Regions from separate parts of the Rhizobium sp. ZK1 genome, predicted to be linked through region 3. Evidence: predicted binding sites of a transcription regulator. Region 3 holds the regulator's gene; each other region holds the start of a gene.

Region 1 (10,330 bases), 2.2 Mb from region 3:
AACTGCACCAGATGAGCATGGATAACGGCATCATGACCATGCGCGAGCTGAAGGGCGGGCTTGCCATTCCCGCCGGGCAGACGGTGACGCTTGCGCCCAATTACCACCTGATGTTCCAGGACGTGAGCAAGCCCTTCAAGCAGGGCGAGACGATCCGGGCGGTGCTGAGCTTCGAGAGGGCTGGAAAGATCGCTGTCGATTTTGCCGTCGGCAGGATTGCCGGGCCGCTCGATGATGTCGGCGGTGCAAGCGGCGGCATGGACCATGGTGCGATGGATCATGGCGGGATGGCGATGCCCGGCATGGAGGGCATGGACATGCCCGGACCATCGCCGGAGGAGGCGATCCCGGCGACGCTGAAGACCATGTTCGAGAGGCCGGACAAGCCGCTGACAATCCTGCCCGTGGTCGTCAGGAACGACTGGGCGATTGCCGGCTGGCAGCAGGATGGGCGCGGCGGACGGGCACTGCTGAAGAAGGGGCATCACGGGTGGAGCATCGTTCTCTGCAGCGGCGACGGCATAAGGGAGGCAACGGCGCTGGAGAAGGTCGGGCTTTCCGCCGAGAATGCCAGGGCGCTTGCGGCGGATCTGGCTGAGGCCGAAGCCGCGCTTGACCCGAAAGTGCTGGCGACATTTGCGAGCTTCGAGGGTACCGTCATGATGGCGGACGAGGCCGGTGGCGCTGGTCAGGGCGGCCATGAGGGGCATGGCCAATGAGCGCGCGCACCCTTGCCATTTCAGGCGTTACCGCAAGTGTGGTCTTCGTCGGCGCGCTGATTGCGATTGTCGTGTCGCTCTATCTTTCGGAGCCGCGCACCGGGCCTTTCGATACGCAGTTTTCCCTCGTCGATGACAGGGGCAATGATGTCGATCAGTCGATCTTCCGGGGCCATCCGGCGCTCGTCTATTTCGGTTACACGCATTGCCCCGAGGCTTGCCCGACGACGCTTTACGAGGTGGCGGACTGGCTGACGACGCTTGGCGATCAGGGCAGGGCGCTGAAGGCCTATTTCTTCTCGATCGATCCGGAGCGCGATACGCGGGAGGTGATGCATGAATATGTCAGCGCCTTCTCGAGCCGCATCACTGGCATTACCGGTGCGCCGGAGGAGATGAAGAAGGTTTCCAACGGCTGGTTCATCCATGCGGAAAAGCTGCCGAGCGAAGACGGCAATTATCACATGAGCCATACCGTCTCGCTGCTGCTCATCGGCGCCGATGGGCGGCTGAAGGGGTTGATCCCCTATGGGGCGGATCGGGATGAGGCGCTGGCGAAGATCCGCGATGTGTTGTTGCGCGGAGGGGTGTGAGGTGGCTCGTGCCAATAATCTACAGCATGACCCGGAATAAATCCGCTCTCCGACTGTCTAATCTCGCGAGGGCCTTGTGCGCCATCGCCTGTCCCAACCAAACGAAAGGCATGATCTGATGTCCCCGATGACCCGCATTCTCTCCGTCACCGCCCTCGCAAGCGTCGCGTTTGCAGGGCAGGCCTTCGCGCATGCGCATCTGAAAAGCTCCGAGCCGGCCGACAAGGCGGCCGTCGCGTCGCCCAGCGAACTCGATCTCACCTTCACCGAAGAGCTGAACCTCAAGTTCAGCGGCGTCACCCTGACCGGCCCGGACAAGAAGGACATCAAGCTCGGCGACGGCATGCTCGAGGACGGCGACAAGGTGCTGATGGTGCCGGTCTCCGACAAGCTCGCGCCCGGCAGCTATACGGTCGACTGGCATGTGCTTTCCACCGACGGGCACAAGACCAACGGCAGTTTCACGTTCACCGTCAATCCCTGATGACACCGGATACGGCCTTCATCCTCTGCCGTTTCGCCTTCGACGGGGCAGCGCTGTTTCTCTGGGGCAGCGCAGCCTATCTGTGGCTGCTCGTGCCCAAGGGTTTGAGCGGCTGCATCTGGGCGAAGCTCAGGGTGGCGCGTTTTGCGGCCGTGGCGCTGGCCGTGATCCCCACGACGGCGCTGCTGCCGGTGCGCAGCGCCATGCTCGGCAATGGCTGGGCGGATGGGCTGGATACGGACACGATGATGTCAGTGCTGACGGGAACCTCCATCGGCACTGCATGGGCTTGGCAGGCCATGTTTGCCGTTGTTCTCCTGGCGGTGACAGGGCTGCCGTCGCGCCGGCAGATGGCGGCGACCGCTGTCGTTTCCGCCTTGCTGCTCTGCGGCCTGGCGCTGACCGGCCATGCGGCGATGAATGACGGCTGGCTGCGGGTGCTGCACCGGGCAAACGACATCGTGCATGTGCTCTCGGGCGGCGCATGGATTGGCGCGCTGGCCCCGGTTGTGCTGGTCCTTTGCCGACTTCGCGACCACAGGGCGGGTGCTGATGCACTGAAAGCGCTGATCCGATTTTCCAGCGCGGGGCATGTCGCCGTGGCGCTGGTCATTCTCTCGGGGCTTGCCAACAGCCTGTTGATAACAGGCGGGTTGCCGCTCGACTGGAGCGTGCCTTATCAGCGTCTGCTTGCGCTGAAGATCGGGCTTGTCGTGATCATGGTGCTAATGGCGGTCTTCAACCGCTATGGGCTGGTGCCGCGCATGGGCCGGTCGCACTCGGCCGCCAAGGCGCTGGCGGCCGGGACGATTGCGGAGATCTTGATCGCCATCGGCGTTGTGGCGCTTGTCGCCTGGTTCGGGACGCTGGCGCCGTTCTCGGGGTAGAAATCGCGAGGGAATGTACTCAAATTGGTGGTTTCGCTTCCACTGAGGCTCGGCAAATGCCAGGGCCTCATTTGAGCTTGGCGGTCGTCCGCGGCATGGTGGCGCTTGCGACCTGGTTCGGGATACCATTTTAGTCCGAACGCTTGAGCGTGATTTCATCTTGTCGGTTCGAAGCGAAGGATCCCGGCGACTTTGGCCGCGGAGCCGGAATCGGAGGGGTGGGAGATGCCGTCCATGACCCGGATTTCCCAAAAATCGAAGGGGCTGACGCCCTCGATGCAGGCGACATTGATGCCGAACTGGCTCGGATTCGAGCGGCGCTGATGATGAGTGTAGATGCCGCAGGTCTTGCAGAAATAATGCTTCGCTGTGCCGGTATTGAATTGATAGAGCGTCAGATTGTCTTCGCCCTCGACGAATTCGATATCCTTGAGCTCGGCCGAGACGGCGATGGCGCCGCGCATGCGGCAGTAGGAGCAGTTGCAGCGGCGGATCGTATTGAATTCGTCTGCTAACCGCACCCGGAATTTGACGCTGCCGCAGTGGCAGGCTGCATTATGCTCTTGTCTTTCGTCGCTCATGATCCGCCTGTCTCTCTCGATAAAAACACTCTAAGCCCAGCGCTTGCAGAAGGCCTCGACGTCGCTGGATTGAAAATCGGCAAGCCGCGCCATGATCGTCTCGAAAGGCCAGTCCCACCAGGCGATGGCGGCAAGTTTTTCGGCGACTGTCGGCGAGAACCGCTCGCGAATGAATTTGGCGGGAACGCCGCCGACAACGGTATAGGGTTCGACGTCCTTGGTGACGACTGCGCCTGCCGCGAGCACGGCGCCGTCTCCAACCTTGACGCCGGGGAGCACGATGACCCCGTGACCGATCCAGACGTCATGACCGATGACGGCGCGATCTGCCTTTCGCTCGGCAAAGAAGGAATGGTCGCGCACGGCGTCGGCCGAATAATATTCCGGGCAATAGGTGAAACGATGCATGGAGGGGCGGTCCATCGGGTGATTGGGCGCGCCGATCCTGACCTCGGCGGCAATGGCGCAGAACTTTCCAATCGTCGCATCGCCGACGATGCAGCGCTGCCCCAGATAGGAATAATCCCCGAGTTCGACCGTGTGCAGAGAGGTATTTTCCAGGATTTCGCAGCACGTGCCGATGCTCGAATCCCTGATGCTGGCGGTCGGATGGATGATGGTCTCCGCGATTTTGGGGCGGTTTGCTGGCGCGGTCGAGTCCATGGACAGTCTCCGGATTTCGGCCTGCCTAGCTGCGGAAGATGAAGGATGTGTGACGTCAAGACCTCAAGGGATCGTGGCGCGTTTCTTGCGAGGGCCCGATCGAGGCTGGGCGGCGATGGCAGCTATCGCGCCCGAAGCGGTCATCTTTCCAAGTATTGACGAAAGTCAGCTATCGACCTTTATTGCGGACGTTCGCCGGCTCAGTCGAGCCGCCGAAGACCTGACATTGATCTACCGGAAAAGCGTGTCGCAGATTTCGGGAATTCTGCGACAATCTAGGTCGGTATTCAGAGATTTGAGATATATTTAGTCGGCCGGACCAGCAAACAGTATGAGATTTTCGTCCGGGTCCCTAACAATGAAATTTCGGGCACCCCACGGCTCCTTCTTGAGCGTCTGGTGAAAATCCACTCCGGCAGCTTGGAAATCCAGAAAGAGTCGCTTGATCTCACTGGCGGTGTCGACCGTGATCGAGGCGGAGAGCAGATGTTCGCGTTGTCGGATGTCGCCGACAAACACAGGCTCGCAAACTAGCCTCAGAGCGAGGCGCGCGTTGTCACGAACAACCTGTCCGTAGAATGGAGGGTCGCCGTAAACAAAGTCGAGCGCGAAGCCGAGTTTGTCGGTGAAGAATTCACACGACGCTTTGATGTCGGAGACGAAGAGTTGCGCGGAGACAGAACTCAGAACCGGGTGGGATGCGGTCTGTTTGCTTTGATTGGTCATGCCATGGGCTCCTGACTTGAGCGCCAGCCACCCCTCGAATCCCAATTGACGCGCGACAAGTTCTTGCGCGTCATTCAGCTTGAAACTGGATTCCAATATCTGATTATCGTCGAGGTGTTGAAATCGTGGCAAAGCAGCGCGGATATGGGCCGCGACTGGATAATACCGCTCGCGATGCCACCGCAAATACTGCTTGGCTTGCTTCTTGAGGTTTTCGAGATTCGGCATAAGCGCTACCTTTGAAGTTGTAGGCGGGCGTTGCCCAGTCGGCTCAAAGGCCGGTGCACCCTACGTAGCGCTATCTTCAAAATGCAGAATTTGCGTGAGACGGTCAAGACCCACGACTTTGTTGCGCTCCGCGACTAAACCGGCGACATATTCTGGAACAATCGTTCCTTATGGAAGAGCATCTGCCACCGCCTATCACAAAGCTTCCAATCGAGCTCCGAAGAGTTTCCTCTACGACGCCGAATGGCGAGTGCTCCCGAGAACCCAATGGCAAGCCGACTGTCCGCTTTCCACCCCATCTCAGCCGCGCGCGGATCAATTCTGTAGTGTCCGTAAGGTGCCAGCGGTTCTCGTGCTGATGAGCACCAGCGGCACCGCAATCGCATAGAGGGCGATCACCGACAGCCAGATACCGCCCGGCCAATTCTCTCGCGTCATGAAATAGAGCGATGAAAACCCAAGTGGGGCGATGATGGATGCGAGGCTGACGGTGGAGGCGAGCACGCCTTGCAGCTCGCCCTGCCGGTCGGGTTCGACCTGCCTTGTGGCGAGCGCCTGGAAGGCTGGGTTGCCGATGCCGACCAGGGTGAAGACCGGCATGATGGCGAAGATCATCCAGCCCTGGTTTGCGAAGGCCATGACTGACAGTGCGATCGAGGCGCAGGCGATGCCTGTCATGACCGACCAGCGCTCCCCGAGCAACCGGGTTGCCGGCCCCGGCAGGAAGGCTTGGCAGATCGTCTGGCAGATGCCGAAGGCGCCGAGTGACAGGCCGATTGAGACACCGTTCCAGCCGAATGTGTCGAAGCCCCAGAGCGCCCAGCAGGTGCCGTAGGATTCGCCGGCGGCGCTGAAGACGAAATAGATGGATACGATGGGCAACAGGCCTTTCATCGAGACGATCCGTCTCAGCGGCCGGAGCGGATTCAGCGCGGCGAGATCGAGCTTCCGGCGCGACGGCACCCGAGATTCAAGTGGTCGAGATTCCGGCAGGATGAAGAGGGCGAGCAGCAGGTTGCAGGCGTTGAGCACTGCAGCGGCGATGAAGGGCAGGCGCAGCCAGTAATCGCCGAGTAACCCGCCGAGAACGGGGCCGATGATGAAGCCGGCGCCGAACATGGCGTTGGTGAGGCCGAAGCGGCGGGCGCGCTGATCGGCGGGCGAAATATCGGTGATATAGGCCGAGGCGACGGACATGTTGGCGCTGGTGAGGCCGGCGATGGCGCGGCCGATGAAAAGCACCGAGAGGGATGGCGCAAAGGCCATGATGAGGTAATTGACCGCCGCACCGGCGAGCGAAATCAGGAGTACCGGACGGCGGCCGATCGTATCGCTGAGCGCGCCGAGCATGGGGGCGAAGACGAACTGCATGGCGGCATAGAGCGCGGTCATGATGCCGACATGGACGGCGATGTCCTCTGTCCGCGTCACCTCCTGAAGCAGGTGCGGCAGGATGGGGAAGATCAGCCCTATGCCAATGGCATCGAGGCAGATGGCGGTGAAGATGACGATGAGGGGTTTGTTCATAGCTGATATCACGGGGAAATGATGAGTTTGCCGGTCACGCGGCCGGCGGCGCTGATGGACAGCGCTTCAGCCGTCCGCTCCAACGGAAAGCTCTGCTCGATGCGCAGGCGGAACAGGCCCTTCGAATAGAGCCGGGCCACATCGGCGAGCACACGCTCCGGCTCCTTCGGCGGGCCGCGCGAGAATTTCGCGCCATATTCCTCGGCCGAGAAATCGGCGACGGAGACCACACGGGCGGGATCGCCAGTCATGGCGATCAGCTCAGGGATGATGCCGGAGCCGGCGACATCCAGTGCCGCATCAACGCCATCCGGCGCGAGTTGCCGCACACGATCGGCAAGTCCCGGCCCGTAGGTGGTCGGGATGGCGCCGAGGTCCCTGATATAGTCGTGCTTCTGCAGGCTCGCCGTACCGATGACGGTGATGCCCCTGATGCGGGCGAGCTGGAGGACGGCCGAGCCGATGCCGCCGGCGGCACCGCTGACGAGCAGCGTCTCACCGGATTTGACGCCTGACTCGTCAAGGCTGCGCCATGCCGTCTCCGATATGACGGGGAGGCCGCCGGCGATCTCGAAGGGCAGGTCATCGGGCTTGTGGACCCAATGGGTGAGGACGGCGCGCTCCGCCATCGTCGCTTCGCCGTAGCCGAAGACGGCATCGCCGACGAAAGTGTTGGAAACGCCGGGGCCGATTTCTTCGACGATGCCCGAAGCCTCGACGCCGACGCCCGCGGGAAAGGTTACTTCCTCGAAAGTGCGATATTGCCCTTCGCGGCGCTTCCAGTCCGAGGGGTTGACGCCGGCCGCTCGCACCCTGATTTGCACCTCGCCGGGGCCAGGATGCGGCGGGTCGATCTCGACGATATCGACGACATCGGGACCGCCATAGCGACTGAACTGAATGGCTTTCATGGAATTCTCCTACGAAGGATGCAGGCAAAGCTTTGCCGATCGCGGTGCCGGGCATGGCGGCCCGGTTCCACGTCAAACTTGGCTTTGTGTGTACTTCATCTAAATATGTACTGAGTACAGTAATAGGATGTTGGGCGCTGCCTGTCAACGTCAGTGTACTCAGTATATAAATCCTGCTATGGGAGGCGCATGACGACGCCATCAGACGAAACACCCTCAGATCGGAGATCCCGCAAGCGCCTTGCCACGCGGCGCGCGATCTCGCTTGCTGCCGACCGGCTGTTTTTCGAGCGGGGCTTCGAGAATGTGACTGTCGATGAGATCGCGGCGGCGGCCGATGTCGGGCGGATGACGGTGTTCAACCATTTTCCGCGCAAGGAGGACATGTTCTTTGACCGCGACGAGGAGGCGCGCGAGACGCTGCGCGAAGCCCTGCGACAGCGCGATCCGGAGGTTTCGCCGATCGAGACATTGCGGCTGCTGGCGTACCGGCTCGTGAACCAGCAGACGCCCTATCTGATATTTTCGCCGGCGAGCCAGAATTTCATCCAGACGGTGGAAAACAGCGAGACGCTGAAGGCGAGGGCGCGGGCCATCCGGGACGAGATTGCCGGGGAACTGGCAGTGGCGCTTGCCGAAAGTGCCGGCCGGCCGGCTGACGATCTCGCGGCCAAGCTTGCGAGCGCCATGCTGCTTGCCACCTGGAGCGTCGCCTTCATCGAGGCGCACCGGAACTTCCGGCAGCACCAGGACCCGGAGAAGGCGAAGACCTTGTTTCTCGGCTTCATCGATATGGGAATTGTTGGGGTAGAGGCGGCGATGAAAAGCACGCCCTATGCCGGAGCGACGGCAAGCCGGTAGTGCCGGCCCGAGGCCGGCGTTTTCTGGATGCGATCGAAAGCAAGCCGCTGGCGCCGCTGAACATCCCGGTTGCTGCCGGCTTCGTTCCTCCAAAAGACCAGCTTGCCCGCCCGTCGCGCCGGCGCATAATCACCGCTCCCGGTTGGCTGACCGGACGGAGGAACGCATCATGGACCATGACGAAGCAGCGCCCGCCGGGACGGGCGAAGGCAGTATGATATCCCGACGGCAGATCCTGATGAGCAGCGCCGCCTTTTCCCGCGTCGCCCTGGCCGCCGGCGTGCTGGGCAGCCTTGCCGGGGCAGAGGCGGCTGAAGTGCCGCCGCCGCGGCCGAATATCGTCTATATTGTCGCCGATGATCTCGGCTGGCGCGATGTCGGCTTCCAGGGTTCCGACATCAGGACGCCACATCTCGACAAGCTGGCGCAGGAGGGCGCGCGCTTCGAGCAATTCTATGCGCAGCCGATGTGCACGCCGACGCGGGCGGCATTCATGACGGGGCGTTATCCGCTGCGCTACGGGCTGCAGACCGGCGTCATTCCGGCGGCGGGAACCTACGGCATTCCGCTCGACGAATATCTGCTGCCGCAGATGCTTCAGGATGCCGGATACAGGACGGCACTGGTCGGCAAATGGCATCTCGGCCATGCCAAGCCCGAATATTGGCCGCGGCAGCGCGGCTTCGACAGTTTCTACGGCGCGCTTGTCGGCGAAATCGACCATTTCAAGCATTCCTCGCACGGCATCAAGGATTGGTACCGCAACAACAAGCCGCTGGAGGAAAAGGGCTTCGACAACAGCCTGTTCGGCGAGGAGGCCGCCCGCACGATCGAGCATCACGATGCCGGCCGCCCGCTCTTTCTCTATCTGGCGTTCACCGCGCCGCACACGCCGTTCCAGGCGCCCAGAGAATATCTGGATCGCTTTGAGAATATCGAGGACGAGAACCGCAGGGCCTATGCGGCGATGATATCCGTCATGGATGACGGCATCGGCAAAGTGGTCGCCGCACTCGAAAAGCGCGGGATGCGCAACAATACGCTCATCGTCTTCCACAGTGACAATGGCGGCGTGAAAAGCTCCATGTTTGCCGGCGACAGCAAGATCTCGGGCAGACTTCCCGCCGATAACGGCCCGTACCGGGACGGCAAGGGAACGCTGTACGAGGGCGGAACACGCGTCGTGGCGCTCGCCAACTGGCCGGGCATGATCAAGCCCGGCGCGGTCGGCGGCATGGTGCATATCGTGGACATGGCGCCGACGCTGGCAAGTCTTGCCGGGGCTGCTGTTGGCAAGGGCAAGCGGCTCGACGGAATGGACGTATGGGCGACGATCAGCCAGAACATGCCGTCGCCGCGCGACGAAATCGTCTACAATGTCGATCCGCTGGCCGGCGCTGTCCGTCAGGGTGACTGGAAACTGGTCTGGAAGGCATCGCTGCCGCCAAAAGTCGAGCTCTTCGACCTTTCCGGCGATCCGTCCGAGGCGGCCGATCTTGCCGATCGGAATCCGGACAAGGTGCGCGAACTGCAGGCCCGGATAACGCAGCTTGCCGGCGAGATGAAGCCGCCGCTGCTGATCATGGAAGCCGTGCGCCTGACCTTCTTCGTCCCGCCGGTCACGCCCGATCCGTCGGTTCTGTTCAGTCTTGGCGACTGATGGCACGGATCGGGCGGCAAGGATTGGACGGCGGGGGGAATCAAAAGGGCGCTCGACCCTTGCGGGGAGCGCCCTTGTCCTGTGGAGCTCGAACGCGGCTCGACCAACGTCGATACCAAGCGCAAGTCCGTTTTCAGGTGAAGCCGGGATATGATGCGCAGCGGCAAAAATTGCAAGAGGCAGGATTCAAGAATCTTTACTTGAGATCCCCTGCAAATCGCCGCCGGTTATCGGCATGCTGACGGCGGACCAGGTGACTCTGGCGATAGAGGCACATCGCGGCTATTGTCCATGCCGACGCGTTGAAGCTCTTGCAGGACCATTTCATGCCCGACCGGTCTGAACCCGTTTCGTCCGCAGTTGCGCCACAGCGCAAATGGATCGGCTTTCTGGCCATGTGCCTCGGCATGTTCATGGCGATCCTCGACGTGCAGGTCGTCGCAACCTCGCTTCCGACCATCCAGTCGGCGCTCGACATCCATCCGGATCA
Region 2 (10,330 bases), 1.8 Mb from region 3:
GGCGGCGGCCGGCACTTGTCGGTATCTTCGCATTCAATTCAGACAGATGCTCAGACAGATCCATCGCCCGCTCGCCATCGCTTTCTCCTTGCATAGGAAATAGAGCGCAACAGGTGATCGAAAATAGCAGCACCTGAAATTAGAGTACCGGATGAGCGAAACCCGAGCCTCTGCCCGCAGATCGTCCCCTGCTCTCAGCCGAACAGGCTGGCGATACCGTAAGAGGCGGCAGCAATGGCAGCGGCTGCCGGCATGGTGATGATCCAGGCGATGACAATATTGCCTGCCACGCCCCAGCGCACGGCGGACAACCGCCGCGCTGCGCCGACACCGATGATGGCGCCGGTGATCGTATGGGTCGTGGAGACGGGAATGCCGAGCCAGGTCGCAGCAAAGAGCGTCAGCGCCCCGCCGGTTTCGGCGCAGAAACCTTGCATCGGATTGAGCCGGGTGATCTTCGAGCCCATCGTATGAACGATCCGCCAGCCGCCGAAAAGCGTGCCGAGCGCCATCGCCGACTGGCAGGAAATGACCACCCAGAGCGGCACATGGAAGCTGCCGCCGAGATGCCCCTGGCTGAACAGCAGAATGGCGATGATGCCCATGGTCTTCTGCGCGTCGTTGCCGCCATGGCCGAGCGAATAGAGCGAGGCGGAGATGAACTGCATGAAGCGGAACGTGCTGTCGACGGCAAAGGGCGTCTGGCGCACGAACATCCAGGAGACCATGAGAACGAAGAACAACGCCAGCAGGAAACCGATCGCCGGCGACATGACGATCGCGCCGACCGTCTTCAACAACCCGCTCCAGACGATCGAGCTGACGCCGACCTTCGCAAGCCCCGCTCCGACAAGCCCGCCGACGAGCGCATGCGACGATGAAGACGGGATTCCGAACAGCCAGGTGACGATGTTCCAGACGATCGCCCCCATCAGCGCCGCAAAGATCACCTGCGGCGAGACGATGGCCGGGTCGATGATGCCGGTGCCGAGCGTTTCGGCGACATGCAGGCCGAAGAACAGGAAGGCGATGAAATTGAAGAAGGCGGCCCAGGCGACGGCATATTGCGGCCGGAGAACGCGGGTGGAGACGATCGTCGCGATCGAGTTTGCCGCATCATGCAGCCCGTTCAGAAAATCGAAGAACAGCGCGACGCCGATCAGACCGACCAGCAGCGGAAGGGAGAGAGAGGCTTCCATCAGACGTTCTCGATGACGACGCCGCTGATTTCGTTGGCCACGTCCTCGAACCGGTCGACGATCTTTTCCAGGTTGGAGTAGATCTCGCTGCCGATCATGTAGGCCATGGCATTGCCGCTGGCCCCATGCCGGCGATAGAGGTCTTTCAGCCCCTCGTCATGCAGCTCGTCGGAGCGTCCCTCGACCCGGGTGATCTCCTCGGCAATCGCCGAGAGTTTCGAGGCATTGGCGCCGATCTTGTCGAGCAGCCCGATCGCCTGCTGCATCAGGATCGCCGCCTTGATGATCTCTCCGCCCATTTCCCGCATCAGCGGATCGAAGCTCGACTGCTCGAAGAGCCGGATGATCTTCACCGTCTTGTGCATCATGTCGATCGCATCATCCATGGACTGGATCAGGTCCTTGATGTCGCCGCGGTCGAAAGGCGTGATGAAGCTGCGGCGGATCGCCAGCAGCACCTCGCGGGTGATCTGGTCGGCATCGTCCTCCAGCGCGACGATACGGTCGCAATTCTCCTCGACATTTTCGCCCTTCAGCAGTTTCTCCATCGCCTCGGCTGCTGCGACCACGGTTTTCGCATGCCTGGAGAACATCTCGAAGAAGCGGTCCTCCCGCGGCATCATCTTGCGAAACACGCTCATCATATCGGGCGATCCTTCCCTGTGCGGACGACTGTCCATAGGAGACTGTCATAAATCTGTCATAAAGCGTCGCAGGCAATTGATCGAAAAAGTAAAAATTGACAATGCTAGATGTCATGAAATCCAATAAAAAAGGCGCAAAATCCCGCGCCGGCACATCCCTGCCACTCTTGAAGCAGCTTGCAGCGAGGCCCGAGAAGCTTTTCTCCGGCGCCTTTCGCCAGCAATATGGCGCCGTCTGCTTCCGCTATCGGAAAGGCAGTCCCGACACCGACCGCCTCGAAATTGAAGTTCTCGTCGTCACCACGCGTGACAGCGGCCGCTGGATTATTCCAAAGGGCTGGCCGATGAAAAAGAAGAAGCCGCATGAGGCAGCCGCGATGGAAGCCTGGGAGGAAGCCGGCGTGCGCGGAACGGTCAGCAAACAGCCGGTCGGCCGCTATACCTATCTCAAGGAACTGGATGACGGCGACGTTGTTCCCTGCATCGTCGACATCTTCCAGATCGAGGTGGAGGCCGCCCAAAGCGAATTCAGGGAAGTCGGTCAGCGCATGCTGGCCTGGGTAAGCCCCGACGAGGCCGCCCGGCGTGTGCGCGAACTCGAACTGAAATCCCTGCTCGTCGATTTCCGCCCTCGGCCCGGTAGGGGGCGGCGCAAGAAGAAGGGCTGACGAGCAGACATCGAACGACGGCCCTACTCCCGGTCCCAGCTCTTCTCCTGCGACATGAGCTGGCTGAGCGTGGCCGCCGGGATCGCATCGGCGGCATAGGTAAAGGTGCCAGATGATTTCACTTCCTCGGCGGCCCGCAGCAGCGCGCCGAGTGCCGCGCGCGCAAAGGAGCCGCCGACACTCACGCGGCGCACGCCGGCAGCCGAAAGTTCGGCGACGCTGTAGCGCGGCCCTTTCAGCCCCATCACCACGTTGACGGGCTTGTCGACGGCCGCGCAGACCGTCCGGATGGCGTCGATGTCAGGCAGGCCGGGCGCATAGAGCACATCGGCGCCGGCCGCCGAAAAAGCCTGCAGCCGCCTGATCGTGTCATCGAGATCGGGCCGCTCCCACAGAAAATTCTCCGCCCTTGCCGTCAGCAGGAAAGGCAGTGTCCGCGCCGCCTCTGCTGCAGCCTGCACACGCTCGACAGAATGCGACAGATCGTAGATCGGGCGGGCCGGTTCGCCGGTGGCATCCTCGATCGATCCGCCGACCAGCCCGACCTCGCAGGCCAGCCGGATCGTCTCGGCGCAGATCTCCGGTGCTGCGCCGAACCCATCCTCGAGATCGGCCGATACGGGAAGATCGGTGGCGCCGACGATCTCGGCGGCGTTATCGAGGATTTCACTCCGGGTCAGGCTCGCAAAGGAATCCCGCTTGCCCTTGGAAAAGGCATAACCGGCGCTGGTTGTCGCCAAGGCCTCGAAACCGAGACTCGTCAGGATTCGGGCCGAGCCGGCATCCCAGGGATTGGGAATGACGAATGCCTCATCCCTCTGATGCAACGCCTTCAACCGCTCGAACTTCGCCTGTTGCCCTGCCACGACTCTCCTCCTCCGCAAATGACAGCGAGGTTAGACTAGCATTCGCGAACAAAATGTGAACAACCTTGTGGGGCCTGTGCGGGCAAATCCCTCAATCGAAAGCACCATTTTGGTGGCGATGGCGAGAGACGGTCAATTCAATCGCGCCGACAATGCCTCAAGTGCCGGAAGCCCGCCGGGCATATCGCGCTGGTTGGCTTCGAGGTGGGGGCGGAAAACCTCAAGGAACGATTTGACCGTATCGTTGAAGAAGATCGTGGCCGTCTCGTCGGAGCAAAGATCTGCGTCGAGGCAAAGATTGAGCTTGTTGAAGAAATAGGCCACGTCGCGGATCTGTCGCTTCGCCTCGTCGTTCGATTCCAGGCTGGCGTTGAATTTCTCGATCACCTCTCTCCTCGCTTTCTCGTCCGTCTCGGCCGTCTCTATCCGTTCTTTGGGCAGCTGGACCAGAAAACCGGTGTAGCGCTCACGCAGCTCCCAGTAAGACTTCTTGTACTCCTCTCTTTCCCAACTATCGATAAGGCGGAACGTATATCTGTTCCGCTCGTCCGCCGCGTTGTTGTAATATTCAAATATGACCCAGCCGGCTCCGACCAGGGCTATAAGGATGCCCGCCGTGGTGACGGCCTGACTCCAGATTTCCCAGGACTCCGCACGCACCCACAAAAACCGGTTGGGCTTCCTGCCTGCTGGTTGCACGCTCACGGCTGGCACTCTTCCTGAAGGTCGAAACTCCGTCTCGGATCGAGATTGTTGCCCTGCGCGTCCAGCAGACGTCTGAGGCAAACGATGCTTGCGGTATCGAGGATATAGACCGAGCGTAACGCGACTTGATTAGCACCATCCTTTTTCTGCTCACCGCTACCCAGCAGAGGCATGCTGTCGATACCGCGTTTCTCCTCGTCACTGGCTCCGCAGGCAGAAAAATTGACCTCCGCACGCGAAGCCGGAGAGCTCCTGGCGGTCGCGAGTATCTTGTCGTAGCTCTGCTGGAAACAGCTTGCCAGCGCCGTGTTGAGTTCCACTACCTCATCGCAGACGTAGCAGATCGGATCTGCCCGAACCGACAGTGCCGACATCACGGCCAGCATGGCGCCCATGGCCAGTCTTGATCTGAAAACGTTAGAAGAGCGCATAGTCCCCCACCAATCTGCTGTTGATAATCCATGGCGTTTGCTGCCCTTCGCTCTGATCGACAACCAGCGCCTTGACGCCTCGATAAAGCTCCGAAGCCTCGATTCTGCCATTTCCATTGCGATCGTATTGTCCGCGGTCTGCTCCCAGCACGTCGGCAATCGCATGCGTAAACAGGCCTCCCGTCTCGTACCGCCCCTGAGACTGCTGTCGGCCCTTTGCCGCCGCAAGCACGGTGATGTTCGACTTCAGCCGCGCAAGATTATTGGCGAGATCATCGTTGGTAGCGGCGATGCTGTTTCCGACCAGCCCCGAATGGCAGGCGTCAAGCAGCACGGTAACCCGTGCTTCCGTCCGCTCCAGCACCGCCGAGAGCCGGTCGAAAGGAAGCGCCGTGTGTTCGAGATCTGCGGGGTCCGTTGCCGAGGTCGCAAAGTAGAACCGTCCCTTCTCGTCCTGCAGGCCATGCCCGGCGAGGAAGAGCACGGCATGATCGCCGCGCGACAGTCCCGCCAGCAGCTTTTCGGTCGCCGACAGGATTGCATCGGGCGTTGCACGGCGATCCTTCGGACCCTCCACGACCGTGAATGCCGGCCCTGCCCCCTGCGGATGCCCGAGCACGTCAAGAAGCAGACCGGCATCACGAAGGGCGTAGTTGAGGGATGGCAGGGCCTCATTCTCATAGGTGTTGATGCCGATGGCGAGAACACGATTGACCGATCGCTGCTGCGCCGGCGGCCCGGCATCCACGGAGACCGGAAGGCTTGCCAGCGCATCCGCACTCGAGGCGATCACCGAAATCCAGCGCGCGTCCTTCAGCCGCGCGAAGGAAATATCGTGCCCGGCCACCGCTGCACCTTGCAGATCGAAAGTATCGGTGAGAACCCCGTCCTGAAACACGCTGAGACGCGTGACCCTCTGTCCGTCATAATCGAGAGCAGCCGTCATGCGCTCCGGACCGTCACCAGACAGACTGCCGTCGAGCGATGGCGGAACACCGATATCGCCGCCCTCCGGCGAGGTCCATTTCTGCGCCAGCACCATCTGCGCAAGATCCCGGACACGACGCTCCGGGCCGAAGCGATCAAGGCTGAATTGTCCCGGCTGTCCGGGAAACTTCAGATCGATGATTGAGGCTGCTTCGGCGGTCGCATCATAGTGATAGTCGGCCGTCCAGATGGCGACTTCGTCGTCGACGATGCGTCCGGACAGGGGCGTTTCACCTTTCTTTGCCAGTGAATGCAGATAGAAGTTCCCGTCCGAATTCAGCTGGACGGCAAAGCGCCGATCCCCAGTCAGCCAGGCATCGGTGAGCAGATCGCCATTCGGCAGGTTTTCTCCGATCCAGAGGAACTTGCGGGTCTGCCGGTCGACGACGGTGATGACGCCGTTGCCCGGAGCGTAGCTCACCAGCAGGGCGTCATTGGCCTTGATCTCGAATGGATGCTCATACCAGAGCCGCTGGCCGGCATTCTCAAAGAAGAAGCTTGCCTCCAGAAGAACCGCCTTGCCGCCCTTCCTCAAGGGTGCTGCGAAGTCGATGTAGTAAATGGCGTTATAGGGGCGAAGGCTGCCCAGGGTCGCACCTGCGACGCAGGTTGCCCGTGCAACCCAGCTTGCGCCGCGCGGCGTGCGAACGGTTGCGACTTCGACGACATCGCGCGGGAGGGGAATTCGGCGCTCGCCGGCGCTTTCCTCCAACATCAGGTGTTCGCAGTCGTTCTGCATCGCCTCGTCTTCCGGAACCGCCCAGCTTGTCTTCCAGCCAGCAGCATCTGCGTCGGCCTGCATCTGGCCCATCGCGGTCTTTGAGCGTTCGAGCCTGGCGGCGAACTCCCCGGCATATAGCGACCTCTTCTCCCAGGCCTGGTCGACTTCAACCGAATGCCGGCCGTCCGTCATCGGATCAAGTTCAATGCCGAGCCGCGCCAGTTGCTCCGGCAGGGTTTCCTTCAGCGGCTTGCTATTGCCCGCCTCGGCAAGCCGTCGGACCTCCACGGCGTCGAGTGTCCGCGCCGTGAGCCCAACCCGATCGAGCGTGCGTGAAAGCCGGTCGGCAAACGGCCTTGGTGGCGAGCCCTCCTTCGTCTCGTCGATCTGGTCCCGATAGTCGGCAGCGAAGATGAATCCACCCGCGACATCCAGATCGCGCGCCATGCTGACGGGAGAAACAAGTCCGAGCGACCAGAACGTATTCATGTTGATGGCCAGCGTCTCGCCACCCTCCGAACTATATCCGCCCTGCGCATCCGAGATTGACGCATAGCCGGTGTTCTGCAGCGCACCGACGCGGTAGCCGAGATTGCCCCAGATCGAAAATGCGGCATTTTCCAGATCGATCCCGACACGCGTATTACCGCGCCCGGCCTCGCAGCAGGAAGGGCCGGTCATCTGCGCCCGGATGTCGAGGAAGCTGCCGAATGTCGAGGAGAGATTGACCATGCCCCACGGCACGGAGGTCGTGAAGACGACGCTATCACCAAGGGCCCAACGCAGGTTACCGGAATCGATCGTCGCCGTCGTCTTGCCGTCGATCATATCGACGATGTCGGTGCGCCCATTCTGATCGACTGCGATGAAGCGGTGCGTCGGGGAAATCAGGAGATTCGAGCCCGCCCTTTCGACAATCTCGGTACCAGTTTGCGTATCCCTCAACAGGAACCGCTTCTCGTTGAGGAATATCTCCCGAGAGCCTTCGGGAACCTCGATGACGTCGGTGAAGGCCGCACGCCCGTCAGGTGTGTTGAGGACGATCTCTGCGCGCGACGGCTTTATATCGAACGTTTGTTCACCTGCCTTCAGCGCAATCTCCTTCTGGCAGCCTCTGATATAGCCGACGACATCGACCGCTATCGCCTGCCGCCCGGCCACGAGAGGCAGGATATCGAACGCGCCCTTCGCCCCGGCACCACGTGTTGCGAGCGAAACGAGCGCACGCGTCTCGCCTTCTCCGGCCTTGATGGCAAAAGGATTGGGTGCCGAAGGGCCGAGCGCGATATGGCCTTTGCCGGAGAAGCGAACGGCCTTCGAATGAACAACGATCCAGACAGGAATGCGCTCGGCGAGCGTATTGCCGCTCCACTCGAACCGGATAGCCTCTCCCACGCGCGCGGAAGTGTCAGTCGAAAAGGTCCACTTCAGCTGCTCGGCAAGCGCAGACAGCGCCGCCTCTTCTTCCTCGCAGGTGCCGCCGAGTTTCTGCGCGGCAGTCCTCACACGCGCCTGGTATCCGGCAAGCGTATCATCCGGCCGCCACCGCACCGAACCATCGACGACCGGCCCCGGCCCGTCGGTCGGTGGCGGCGCAAATCGCGCTTTCGAGCCGGTAAACCGACCGCTTTTCGCACCGGCAAAAGGCGTCATCCGCCCCGTCCCGCTCTTGAGGAAACATGTTCCACCGGTGGGATTGAACGTATAGGCCAGACACATCTCCGTCTCGCTGCACAGGCGAGCGCACTGCCCTTCGTCAAGGGCACGCAGAAGAGGATCCTTCAGGCCCGACCGGATGTCGGCTCCGGCAAAATCCACATTCGGCTGGTCCACCCAGCTCTCCTTGCTGTCAGGCAGCGCCGCCACCTCGTCCGGCAGCCTCTTCAGGCGTCCGGCATAGGGGTTTTCGCCGCTGCGCAGCCGGGTGAGCAGCACGTCGCATTCGTTCTTGACGCGCTCATACTCGCCTGCAAATCCGCCGAGTGGGAATGACAGGCTCTCGTCTGCCGTCGTCGTCGTCAGCGCGCGACCAGAAAGCATCTGCGCAAACAGGCCGGAACCCTCGCCGTCGATCGTCGGACCCGGATCAAGGATATCGAGGGTCACCGCAGTCTGCTGGCCATCATCCACGCGCAGCGTGACGACGGGCCTATCCTCGTCGCTTTTCCGAAAGACGCTGAGATCAAGGAAGAAGCCACGCTCGATGTCGCAGGCAAGACTGATGCATTTCTTTTCATACTTGCCGGCGACGCAACTTTGGCTGGCGCGCTGGTCGGACTCGCTGACGGTCCAGTTTTGACCACCTGGCACCCTGTTCTGCGCAATCACCTGCGCAGGCGCGGGCTGTGCCGTCGCCGCCCGGCTCGCAATCTCCTGTTCCATATTGTCGGCATGCGCCTGCCGGATGGTCTTCGGCGCCGTCCATCCCCGGTCCTTTGCCCAGGCCGCAAGCGCCGAAAGCGTCGCAGCACTCGACTGGCCGTCGACAGGCCCGGCATAATAGCCGAGTTTCACAAGCCCCGCCTGCACCCGCTGCACGGTCGGATCCGAAGCACCCGGGCTCTGGCTGTCAGGGTTTTGCGCACCGACACCCCGTCCCGCCAACTCCTTTTCCAACGCTGCCACATGCGCGCTACGCAGCGTAGACGGTGCCTCCCACCCCCTGTCCCTCGCCCAGTCGATGACCGCGTCCCAGGTGCCAGGTGCAGCAAGCCCGTCGACCGGACCATGATAGTAACCGAGCGTCGCAAGCGCCCGCTGCAGGCGAACGACTTCCTGGGTTGTGAGCTGGGAGCGAAATTCTCGCACCGAAGTCTGCGTTTTTCGCGAATTTCCGAACAGAAAATTCTGCTGTGCCTGCATCGGCGTTGGACAAGACAGTAAAACGGCGAAAGCCAGTGCGAAAAACATTCGCATCATAATTTTTCCAGCGCCCCAGATCGCCTCAAAACATGACTTGACCTCTATTCAGCCTGAATCAATTGAGAGACGCAACCGATTTTATCGGGCGTGAAAGTAATTTCCTGCTGATCTACTTCCTGTTATTTGGCGTGCAACGTGGCACGCCGTATCGACGCCCGCTCAGTTGCGCAGCCGATACCCCGTCTTGAAGATCCACCCAAGCGTGCTGAGACAAATCACCAGAAACAGCGAGATCATCCCGAGGCTGACCAGCGGGTTGACGTCGGCAATCCCGAAGAAGCTCCAGCGGAAGCCGCTGACGAGGTAGAGCACCGGGTTGAAATGGCTGACGGCCTGCCAGAAGGGCGGCAGCATGTTGATCGAGTAGAAGCTGCCGCCGAGGAAGGTCAGCGGCGGCACGACGAGCATCGGGATGAGGTTGAGCTGCTCGAAATTCGTCGCCCAGATGCCGATCATGAAGCCGAACAGGCTGAAGCTGATCGCCGTCAGCAGGAAGAACAGCACCATCATGAGGGGATGCTCAATCCGGACATCGACGAAGAGATTGGCCGTGAGCAGAATGATGACGCCGATGATCAGACCCTTGGTGGCCGCCGCGCCGACATAGCCGATCAGGATTTCCGTCATGGCGACCGGCGCAGACAGGATCTCGTAGATCGTGCCGGTGAATTTCGGGAAATAGATGCCGAAGGAGCCGTTGCCGATGCACTGGCCGAGCAGCGTCAGCATGATGAGGCCGGGCGTGATGAAGGCGCCGTAAGACACGCCCTCCACTTCCTGGATGCGCGAGCCGATGGCAGCGCCGAAGACGATGAAATAGAGCGAGGTGGAAATGACGGGCGAAATGACGCTCTGCAAGAGCGTGCGCCGCGTGCGCGCCATCTCGAAATAATAGATCGATTTGATCGCTTCGAAGTTCACTTTGCGGCTCCTACCAGCGATACGAAGATATCTTCGAGCGAGCTCTGGCGCGTCGAGAGATCCCGGAAATTGACGTTGTTTTCCCCAAGCCGGGTCAAAAGCGATGCGACGCTTTCGTGCTCGTTGTGCGTGTCGAATTCATAGACAAGCCGGTTACCCTCGGCCTCGATCGACAGGCCGTTGCCGGCAAAGCAATCCGGAAGCTTGTCCAGCGGTTCGTTGAGTTCGAGGATCAGCTGTTTGCGGCCGAGCTTGGCCATCAGCGC
Region 3 (10,330 bases):
ACCAACTTCAAGACGCCGATCGTCGAATCAGGCGGCTCGAGCGCCGGCCTCAAGGAATTCTGCAAGGGCGTCGGCGAAAACACCATCGACATCGCTAACTCGTCCCGCGCCATCAAAAAAAGCGAGATCGAAGCCTGCCAGGCTGCCGGCGTAACCGACATCCAGGAAGTCAAGATCGGTTATGACGGCATCGTCTTCGCAACCGACGCGTCTAACCCCGATGTCGCTTACGTTCCGGCCGACATTTACAAGGCTGTGGCTGCCCAGGTCGTCGTTGACGGCAAGCTTGTCGCCAACCCCTACAAGAAGTGGTCGGAAGTGAACCCGAAGCTCCCGGCTGTTGATATCGCTGCCTACATCCCCGGCGAAAAGCACGGCACTCGCGAAGTCTTCGAGGAAAAGGTCTTGGCAGCTGGCTGCGAAGCATCGGGCGCCGCAGAAGTCATTAAAACCGCCATCTCGGACAAGGCCGCTCAGGGCAAGGCCTGCATCGCAGTCCGCAAGGACGGCGCTGCAGTCGACATCGACGGCGACTACACCGAAACGCTGTCTCGCATCGCCGCCAACAAGACCGCGGTCGGCGTATTCGGCCTCTCCTTCTATGAAAACAATGCTGACAAGCTCAAGGTCGCGACCATGAGCGGCATCGTTCCGTCGACGGAAACGATCGCCAACGGCACCTACCCGGTTTCCCGTCCGCTGTTCTTCTACGTCAAGAAGGCACATCTCGGCGCCGTTCCGGGCCTGAAGGAATATGTCAACTTCTTCGTATCCGACCAGATGATCGGCCCTGAGGGTCCGCTCGCCGAATACGGCCTCGTTGCCGCTCCGGATGCAGAGCGCGAAGCGATCCGTAAGGACGTAGAGGCTGGCAAGACCATGTAATGACTTTGCCGGCGCGACGCTTGGGGTGTCGCGCCGGCATCGCCTTATCTGCCCGGCACCGTCAGGTGCCGTGCGGATAAAATTCTTCTCCATGATATTGAAGCCGATGGCATGCTCCTGGAGCTGCCGGGCTCTTTGGGGGCTGTGGGCCTGGGGACGTAACGAATGAGCACATCCATCATACTCTTGTGCCTGGTAGTGATCGGCGCCGTTGCCTATGTGGCTGCGCGCAGCCGCGCTGCCGCACTTTCCGGCGGCAGGTCTTCTGCCCTGCATTCGCGGCCGGCCTATTATGGCTCCTATGCCGCGATCTGGGCTGTTCTGCCGTCCCTGATCGTTCTGTGCGTCTGGCTGGCTGTCAGCCCGGGCATCATATCCTCCTCCGTTCGCGGCGCCTTTCCTGAAGACGTGAAGGCCCAGCCGGCCGTCCAGCAGGACCTCGCCTACAGCATGGTCGCCACGGTTGCCCGCGGCATGAACATGCTGACGTCGGATGAGGTTTCTTCCCTCTCCGGCGATCCCGCCGGCCTGCAGGCAAAGCTCAGCGAGAAGGGCGTACCGCTCGCCGGCGAGCCGCAGCCTTACATGATCGATGCCGCAAAGACCCTGAACGCGGAGAGCATGACGAGCCGCCTCTTCATGACGGCGATCGTGCTGCTTATCTCCGTTGCGGGCGCTTTCTACGCGCTTCGTTCCGTTGCTCCGCGTTTCCGCGCCCGTAACCGCGTCGAGCGCGTCATGCTCTGGGCGCTTCTCGGGGCATCCTCCCTCGCCATTCTGACGACGATCGGCATCGTGCTCTCGATGCTGTCGGAAGCGGCCCGCTTCTTCGCGGTCGTTCCCTTTGCCGACTTCTTCTTCGGAACGGTCTGGGATCCGCGCTTTGCCGGTGCAGGCAGCTCCTCCTTCGGCCAGTTCGGCCTCATCCCGCTGCTGCTGGGCACGCTCTATATCGGCTTCGTCGCCATGCTCGTTGCCGTGCCGGTCGGTCTCTTTGCCGCCATCTACATGGCCGAGTATGCCTCTTCGAAGGTCCGCTCGCTTGCCAAGCCGCTTCTCGAAGTGCTGGCCGGCATTCCGACCATCGTCTACGGCTTCTTCGCCCTTGTCACGGTCGGCCCGTTCCTGCGCGATCTCTCGGCGAATGTCAGCGGCCTCCTGAGCGGCAATTATACCAACTTCATCCAGGCGCAGAGCGTCATCACCGCGGGCATCGTCATGGGCATCATGCTGATCCCCTACGTTTCCTCGCTCTCCGATGACATCATCACCGCCGTGCCGCGCTCGCTCCGCGACGGCTCGCTCGGTCTTGGCGCCACGCGTTCCGAGACCATCAAGAAGGTCGTTCTGCCGGCGGCACTTCCCGGCATCGTCGGTGCCCTGCTGATGACGGCGTCCCGCGCCATCGGCGAAACCATGATCGTGGTTCTCGCAGCCGGTGTCGCCGCCCGTATCCAGATCAATCCCTTCGAGCCGATGACGACAGTGACCGTCAAGATCGTCAACCAGCTGACGGGTGACCTCGAGTTCACCTCGCCGCAGACCCTGGTTGCCTTCGCCCTTGGCATCACGCTGTTCTGCATCACGCTCTGCCTGAACATCTACGCGCTCTACATCGTGCGCAAATACCGGGAGCAGTACGAATGACGAATATTGTTTCCCCCGTCGCCGGAGTGACCGTTTCCAAGGCGCCCGCGCGTCGCGACATCGGCATCAAGCGCCGTTATGCCGCCGAGCGCCGCTTCCAGGCCTATGGTATCGCCGCGATCGCCTTCGGCCTGATCTTCCTGTTTATCCTCCTGTGGACGGTCATCGGTAATGGCTATACCGCCTTCCAGCAGACGGCGATCACGCTGCCGATCGAGTTCACTGAGAAGACCATCGACCCGGACAACAAGCGTGCGACCGATTCCTCGGTTCTGATCGCCGCCAACTACCCGGTTCTCCTGCGCGACGCGATCGTCAAGCAGCTTGGCATCAATGCGTCCAGCCGTCCTGACGTGCGCGACGCAACCGCCATGCTGTCCAAGGGCGCGCCGATCCAGCTGCGCGACATGGTCGTCGCCGACCCCCAGATCATCGGCAAGACCGTCAATGTCACGCTACTCGCCGATGCCAATATCGACAGCGCCAACAAGGGCCAGATCGACCTCACCGTCGATGAGAAGAACCGCAAGGTGAACGACAAGCAGCTCGGCTGGATGAACGAGCTGAAGGCGAGCGGTGCTCTCCACAAGCAGTTCAACACCGGCCTCTTCGTCAACGGCAATTCCAGCCGTCCCGAAGCTGCAGGTCTCGGCGTCGCTCTCATCGGCTCGCTCTACCTGATGCTGATCGTTCTTGTCCTTTCGCTGCCGATCGGCGTCGCCGCCTCGATCTACCTCGAGGAATTTGCGCCCAAGAACAAGCTGACGGACCTGATCGAAGTCAACATCAACAACCTCGCAGCCGTTCCGTCGATCGTCTACGGTCTGCTCGGCCTGTCGGTCTTCATCAACTTTGCCGGCCTGCCGCGTTCGGCATCGCTTGTCGGCGGGCTGGTGCTGGCACTGATGACGCTGCCGACGATCATCATCGCGACACGCGCGGCGCTTCGTGCCGTGCCGCCGTCGATCCGCGCAGCCGCACTCGGCCTCGGCGCCTCGAAGATGCAGATGGTGTTCCACCATGTGCTGCCGCTCGCAATGCCCGGCATCCTGACCGGCACGATCATCGGCCTTGCCCACGCACTCGGCGAAACCGCGCCGCTGCTCCTGATCGGCATGGTTGCCTTCGTCGCCCAGGCGCCGACCACGCCGCTCGATCCTTCCACCGCACTTCCGGTGCAGGTCTACATGTGGGCCAACGAAGCCGAACGCGCCTTCGTGGAAAGAACCTCGGGTGCCATCATCGTCCTGCTCCTGTTCCTGATCGTCATGAACCTCGGAGCTATCCTCTTGCGTCGTCGCTTTGAGCGCCGCTGGTAAACGGAGTAAAGATCATGAACATGTTGACGGAAGCTGCAGTCGAGAAGGCGCTGGACCAGAAAATGAACAACGTCCCGTATAAGATGATCGGTCAGGATGTCTCCGTCTATTACGGAGAGAAGCGCGCGCTTTTCGATGTCAATCTGAACATCCGCGAAAACACCGTGACCGCCCTGATCGGCCCGTCTGGCTGCGGCAAGTCCACCTTCCTGCGTTCGCTGAACCGCATGAACGACACGATCGACGGCTGCCGGGTCACCGGCAAGATCACGCTCGACGGCGATGACATCTACGATCCCGATATCGACGTCGTCGAACTTCGCGCCCGCGTCGGCATGGTGTTCCAGAAGCCGAACCCGTTTCCGAAGTCGATCTACGAAAACGTCTCCTACGGCCCGCGCATCCACGGCCTCGCCAAGTCCAAGGCAGACCTCGACCAGATCGTCGAGTCCAGCCTGCAGCGCGCCGGCCTCTGGAACGAAGTCAAGGACCGCGTGCATGAATCGGGTACCGGCCTTTCCGGCGGTCAGCAGCAGCGCCTGTGCATCGCGCGCGCCGTTGCCGTCAGCCCGGAAGTCATCCTGATGGACGAGCCCTGCTCGGCGCTGGACCCGATCGCGACTGCAAAGGTCGAAGAGCTGATCCACGAGCTGCGTGAAAACTACACCATCGTCATCGTGACGCATTCCATGCAGCAGGCCGCCCGCGTCTCACAGCGCACGGCCATGTTCCACCTCGGCAATCTGGTTGAGGAAAACGATACCGACAAGATGTTCACCAATCCGGACGATCCGCGCACCCAGGACTATATCATGGGCCGGTTCGGCTGATTTTGGCGATGTGAAGCCTTCCCGATTTTCGAGGACAAAGCCCCATGGCATCGACACATATTTTTTCCGCCTATGACGACGATCTGAAATTCCTGTCCCGGCGCATTTCCGAGATGGGTGGTCTTGCCGAACAGATGGTCGGCGAGGCCGTCCGTGCGCTGGTCAACGGCGATACGGCGCTCGCCCAGAAGGTCATTTCCGACGACGTCATCCTCGATCACGCCGAGCGTGAGATCAATGACAAGGCGATCGTCACGATCGCCCGTCGCCAGCCGATGGCCTCCGACCTTCGCGAGATCATGGGTTCGATCCGCATCGCCGCCGACCTCGAGCGCGTCGGCGATCTTGGCAAGAACACCGCAAAGCGCGTCATCGCCGTCCAGAGCACCGGCGTTCCCCGCAAGCTTGCCCGCGGTCTCGAGCATCTCTCCGAACTGGCGCTCGTCCAGCTCAAGGAAGTGCTCGACGTCTACACGACGCGTTCCGCTGACAAGGCCAAGTCCATCCGTGAGCGCGACGACGAGATCGACGCGATGTACACCTCGCTGTTCCGCGAACTCCTGACCTACATGATGGAAGATCCGCGCAACATCACGAGCTGCACGCATCTTCTCTTCTGCGCCAAGAACATCGAGCGCATCGGCGACCATGCGACCAATATCGCCGAGACGATCTACTACATGGCAACCGGCGCCCAGCCCGAAGGCGAACGTCCGAAGGACGACAGCTCCAACACCGTTGGCGCCGTCACCGAGTAATCCTGATCTGCCGATTGCATGCGCGCCCGCGCGGGCGCGCATGGGTGCAGCCAATTCCGAGTTCCTGCATGATCCCTGCTTAAATCACCCCCGGTTTAAGGATCATGCATTAGGAGACTGACACGCATGATCCCAAGAGTTGCAGTTGTTGAAGATGAAGAGGCGCTGAGCGTGCTTCTCCGCTACAACCTCGAAGCGGAAGGTTTCGAGGTGGATACGATCCTCCGTGGCGACGAGGCCGAAATCCGGCTTCAGGAGCGCACGCCCGACCTGCTCATCCTCGACTGGATGCTGCCGGGCGTTTCCGGCATCGAGCTCTGCCGCCGGCTGCGCATGCGGCCGGAGACCGAGCGTCTGCCGATCATCATGCTGACGGCGCGCGGCGAAGAGAGCGAACGCGTTCGCGGCCTCTCGACCGGCGCGGACGACTATGTCGTCAAGCCCTTCTCGACGCCGGAACTTGTCGCCCGCGTCAAGGCGATGCTGCGTCGTGCCCGTCCGGAGGTTCTTTCCAGCGTTTTGAAGTGCGGGGATATCGAGCTCGATCGCGAAACCCATCGCGTTCATCGCAAGAGCCGTGAAGTCCGCCTCGGCCCGACCGAGTTTCGCCTGCTCGAATTCCTGATGTCGTCGCCGGGCAGGGTCTTCTCCCGCTCGCAGCTTCTGGATGGCGTCTGGGGCCATGATATCTATGTGGACGAGCGCACCGTCGACGTCCATGTCGGCCGCCTGCGCAAGGCGCTGAACTTCTCCAACATGCAGGATGTCATCCGCACCGTTCGTGGCGCGGGATATTCCATGGAAGCCTGATCCGAGTGATCGGAGGTCCAGACGGGTCGCTCGCTTGCCGGGCGGCCCGTTTGTCTATTCGGCTGCGTTTTTAGGAGTAGGCGTTGCCTCGCTCACACTTTGACCGACATGTTTCTTGCATCGCGAGGGCTGAAGCCATGATGGGGAGGGCTGCTATGCGCCATCAGGAGACGTTGGCTTCGGCTCGCTCGTGCGGCCACCCTTGTCTCCCTTGATGTGATCATGGGGAGCTCAGGTCCAGACCGAGCATGCTGCTAAGGACAAAGGCGAGGAGCCCCACGCCGAGTAGCGCCAGCATGAAGACTGCGGCCATCTTGCCGCCCGTGCGCAGTACCGCTTGCCGCTCCCCCATCTCGCTTCGATCGTAATGCCACTTGATGGCGAAGAACATGGCCGTTCCCAACGCGAGAACCTTGAACGTAACAAAGACTACAGGGACCCAATCCATATCAGAGACTCTCATGTGCACCAGCTACGCGCCTTATGATCCCATCTTAGGCAAACGCATACGTCCTATTGTGCAAGGCTGATATGTAACAGCGGGGGCGGTTTCCTGGCCTGTATCGTCGGGTTCGGGAATGACCGCTTAGGGCCGCCAGAAGGCTTTGAGCACTTATTGCCCCACCGACCAGTTCCACGGCAGGAGTTCTGCGACGGGCAGAAAAATTTCGCCCCCCCTGCGCGTCAGCGAAGAGGGGCGACGAAATGCTGCATTTCTGGGCAAGGCGTGGATCAGGCGACCCGGACAGCCTTGCGGCGTTCGCTCATCGGCTGATAGGCGAGACGCTGGTGGTAGTTGCAATAGGGCGATGAATCCGGGGAGTCGCAGCCGCAGAAGTAGAAATCGTCCTTCATCGGATCGCCGACCGGCCATTTGCAGGTGCGTTCCGTGAGTTCCGTCAGGCCGAGGCGACGGGAGATAGGCACGACCACGTTTTTGGCCGGTACATATTCCATTTCCTCGACAGTTTCGATCTCGATCTCTTCCTTCAGGACAGTTGCGCCCTGCTGACGGGTAACGGTGCGGGTGGTGATGCGAGACGCATAGTTCGGGGCGCGGGGAGCCGAGGTATTGCGCTTCGGTGCACGCGCAGCGGTTGCCGTGCCGCCGGCCTTGGCGCGGCCAGGAAGACTGAGCCGGTGAACCTTGCCGATAACAGCGTTTCTACTGACGCCGCCAAGTTGCGCTGCGATCTGGCTGGCGCTCAGCCCCTCCGACCAAAGCTTCTTGAGCTTTTCGACACGCTCGTCTGTCCAGTTCATGCCCTGTCTCCACCTTTCGCGTTGGTGATGGCAGAATCCCTCACCGTTGCCTCGGAAACTTCCAAAGCAAGAAACGCCCGATCAATTTTGGTGACTAGTTCCGCCGCATGCAGTCTAGTAATTGAACTTTAACCTAGTGTGAGCCTGACTCTGTGACAAGAGTCGCAGGAATCCGATGAATCCGAATTCGTAGTTTTCCCCAACTTGCTTCCCGACAGAGTCATTTCTGCAACATTAGCTGTTGATAGACCTGTAAAGCCGATTACCGGCTTGACGCATGCGCTAAATCCTCAGTTTTGTTGACATTGCAGTGCGAAAAGTAAATAGTGGGCCGGGCCGCCGAAAGGCGGCATTTTTAATTTTTCGGACCTGGTTTTCTTAGCCGGAGTCCGGTGCCCCGGAACCTGATCAGGAGATCGCGCCATGGCTGAAGCCTCGCCGCTTTATGACACCTATTCTCGTGCCCCATTGCGGTTCGAGCGAGGTGAAGGCGTCTGGCTGATCACCGACACCGGCGAGCGATATCTGGATTTCGGCGCGGGCGTTGCCGTCACATCGGTGGGGCATGGCAACCCGCATGTCGTGGCCGCGCTCAAGGATCAGGCTGACAAGGTCTGGCACCTTTCGAACGTCTACGAGATCCCCGGCCAGGAGAAGCTTGCCAAGCGGCTGACGGATGCCACCTTCGCTGACAAGGTGTTCTTCACCAATTCCGGCGCTGAGGCTCTGGAATGCGCGATCAAGACGGCGCGCCGCTACCAGTTCTCCAAGGGCCACCCCGAGCGCTTCCATATCATCACCTTCGAAGGCGCCTTCCACGGCCGGACGCTGGCGACCATCGCCGCCGGTGGCCAGGAGAAATATCTCGAAGGTTTCGGTCCGAAAACCCCTGGATTCGATCAGGTACCCTTCGGCGATATCGAGGCTGTCCGCGCCGCGATCACCGAAAAGACGGCCGCCATCCTCATCGAGCCCGTGCAGGGCGAGGGCGGTGTCCGCCCCGCGACGTCAGAATTCATGAAGGCGCTCCGCCAGCTCTGCGACGAGCATGGCCTGCTGCTGATCCTCGATGAGGTCCAGACAGGTGTCGGCCGCACCGGCAAGCTTTTCGCCCATGAGTGGTCGGGTATCACGCCTGATATCATGGCCATCGCCAAGGGTATCGGCGGCGGTTTCCCGCTCGGTGCCTGCCTTGCAACGGCAGAGGCCGCGTCCGGCATGAAAGCCGGCACGCATGGCTCAACCTATGGCGGCAACCCGCTTGCCATGGCTGTCGGCAGCGCGGTGCTGGATATCATCCTGGCCGACGGCTTCCTGCAGCATGTGCGTGATGTCGCCCTCGTTTTCCGCCAAGGCCTTGCCTCGCTCAAGGATCGTTATCCTGACGTAATCGAGGATGTCAGGGGCGAAGGTCTGCTGCTCGGCATCAAGGCCGCTATTCCCTCGGCTGAGCTGTTACAGGCGATCCGCGCAGCACATCTTCTGGCAATCCCGGCGGGCGACAACGTCATCCGTCTGCTTCCGCCGCTGGTCGTAACCGCAGAGGAGGCGCGCGAAGGGATTTCCCGTATCGAGCATGCCGCCGAAAGCATCCGCGCCGCCAAGGTCAAGAAGACCGCTTGATAGGATATTGCCCCGCCCGCCGGCGGGCGTAGCAGGTAAAGAACATGGCTTCCCCGAAACATTTCCTCGATCTCTCCGCAGTCACCGCATCCGACCTCAGAACCATCATGGAGGATGCCAAGCTGCGAAAGCAGGCATTCAAGGCCGGCACCGCCGACAAGCCGCTCGCCGGCAAGATGCTGGCCATGATCTTCGAGAAGCCGTCGACCCGAACCCGCGTCTCCTTCGATGTCGGCATGCGCCAGCTCGGCGGCGAAACGCTGTTTCTGTCGGGCACCGAAATGCAGCTCGGCCGCGCCGAGACGATCGGTGACACCGCCAAGGTTCTGTCGCGCTATGTCGATGCGATCATGATCCGCACGACCGAGCACAGCCGTATGCTGGAGCTCGCCGAGCATGCCACCGTGCCTGTCATCAACGCGCTGACGGACGATACCCATCCCTGCCAGATCATGGCCGATGTCATGACTTTCGAAGAGCATCGCGGCCCGATCAAGGGCAAGACGATCGCCTGGACGGGCGACGGCAACAACGTGCTGCATTCCCTGGTGGAAGGAGCCGCCCGTTTCGGCTACCGCATGAACATGGCCGTACCCCTTGGTTCCGAGCCGAAGGATCACTATCTGAACTGGGCCCGCAATGAGGGCGCCGAAATCATGCTCTACCATGATGCTGACCGTGCGGTCGCCGGCGTCGATTGCGTGGTGACCGATACCTGGGTCTCCATGAATCAGGAACATCGGGCTCGCGGTCACAATGTCTTCCAGCCTTATCAGGTCAATGCGCATTTGATGGCGCAGGCCGGCAAAGATGCGTTGTTCATGCATTGCCTTCCCGCCCATCGCGGTGAGGAGGTGACGGATGAGGTGATCGATGGCCCGCAATCCGTGGTCTTCGATGAGGCGGAAAACCGTCTTCATGCGCAGAAGTCGATTCTTGCTTGGTGCCTGGGCGCGATCTGAACCATAATCGGATGTCGCGAGTCCAAAACTCGCGGCTGCGCAAGCAGCCGGTGCGCTAGCCGGCTGCTCTGACAAAACAGGAGTGAAAGCCATGGCAGAAGCTGCCGCCGCCCTCGGCGAGTTCGATTTCGCCGGCGATGATCATGTCGTCCCTTTCCAGGTCGAAGGGCTGGATGTGCGCGGTCGCGCCGTCCAGCTCGGCCCGATGCTGGATTCAATCCTCGAACGTCATC

Evidence for each region. Region 3 encodes PhoB, which activates phosphate uptake and scavenging genes when phosphate is short. Its sites were predicted from a motif close to TGTCATNNANCTGTCAT; they were not measured.
Region 1: a site for PhoB is predicted at 3,966-3,982, ahead of ACK9YZ_RS12305 (DapH/DapD/GlmU-related protein). Genes of this name have one in related genera too.
Region 2: a site for PhoB is predicted at 1,887-1,903, ahead of ACK9YZ_RS09980 (DUF47 domain-containing protein). Genes of this name have one in related genera too.

What each region holds. Positions count from the first base shown of each region.
Region 1 is NZ_CP180586.1:2,366,208-2,376,537, reverse strand. Features, by position in the region: gene ACK9YZ_RS12330 (copper uptake system-associated protein) at 1-719, shown strand, start outside; gene ACK9YZ_RS12325 (SCO family protein) at 716-1,312, shown strand; gene copC (copper homeostasis periplasmic binding protein CopC) at 1,431-1,796, shown strand; gene copD (copper homeostasis membrane protein CopD) at 1,796-2,683, shown strand; gene ACK9YZ_RS12310 (GFA family protein) at 2,839-3,264, opposite strand; gene ACK9YZ_RS12305 (DapH/DapD/GlmU-related protein) at 3,295-3,927, opposite strand; gene ACK9YZ_RS12300 (VOC family protein) at 4,234-4,881, opposite strand; gene ACK9YZ_RS12295 (TCR/Tet family MFS transporter) at 5,197-6,408, opposite strand; gene ACK9YZ_RS12290 (NADP-dependent oxidoreductase) at 6,417-7,319, opposite strand; gene ACK9YZ_RS12285 (TetR/AcrR family transcriptional regulator) at 7,509-8,180, shown strand; gene ACK9YZ_RS12280 (arylsulfatase B) at 8,350-9,840, shown strand; gene ACK9YZ_RS12275 (DHA2 family efflux MFS transporter permease subunit) at 10,167-10,330, shown strand, end outside.
Region 2 is NZ_CP180586.1:1,940,447-1,950,776, forward strand. Features, by position in the region: gene ACK9YZ_RS09970 (NUDIX hydrolase) at 1-64, opposite strand, end outside; gene ACK9YZ_RS09975 (inorganic phosphate transporter) at 195-1,199, opposite strand; gene ACK9YZ_RS09980 (DUF47 domain-containing protein) at 1,199-1,843, opposite strand; gene ACK9YZ_RS09985 (NUDIX hydrolase) at 1,957-2,511, shown strand; gene ACK9YZ_RS09990 (isocitrate lyase/PEP mutase family protein) at 2,535-3,377, opposite strand; gene ACK9YZ_RS09995 (hypothetical protein) at 3,510-4,082, opposite strand; gene ACK9YZ_RS10000 (hypothetical protein) at 4,079-4,477, opposite strand; gene ACK9YZ_RS10005 (caspase family protein) at 4,500-9,029, opposite strand; gene ACK9YZ_RS10010 (ABC transporter permease) at 9,303-10,064, opposite strand; gene ACK9YZ_RS10015 (ABC transporter ATP-binding protein) at 10,061-10,330, opposite strand, start outside.
Region 3 is NZ_CP180586.1:147,990-158,319, forward strand. Features, by position in the region: gene ACK9YZ_RS00745 (substrate-binding domain-containing protein) at 1-885, shown strand, start outside; gene pstC (phosphate ABC transporter permease subunit PstC) at 1,051-2,532, shown strand; gene pstA (phosphate ABC transporter permease PstA) at 2,529-3,851, shown strand; gene pstB (phosphate ABC transporter ATP-binding protein PstB) at 3,866-4,681, shown strand; gene phoU (phosphate signaling complex protein PhoU) at 4,726-5,439, shown strand; gene phoB (phosphate regulon transcriptional regulator PhoB) at 5,566-6,249, shown strand; gene ACK9YZ_RS00775 (hypothetical protein) at 6,470-6,640, opposite strand; gene ACK9YZ_RS00780 (GcrA family cell cycle regulator) at 6,982-7,512, opposite strand; gene ACK9YZ_RS00785 (aspartate aminotransferase family protein) at 7,936-9,135, shown strand; gene argF (ornithine carbamoyltransferase) at 9,180-10,097, shown strand; gene ACK9YZ_RS00795 (Hsp33 family molecular chaperone) at 10,189-10,330, shown strand, end outside.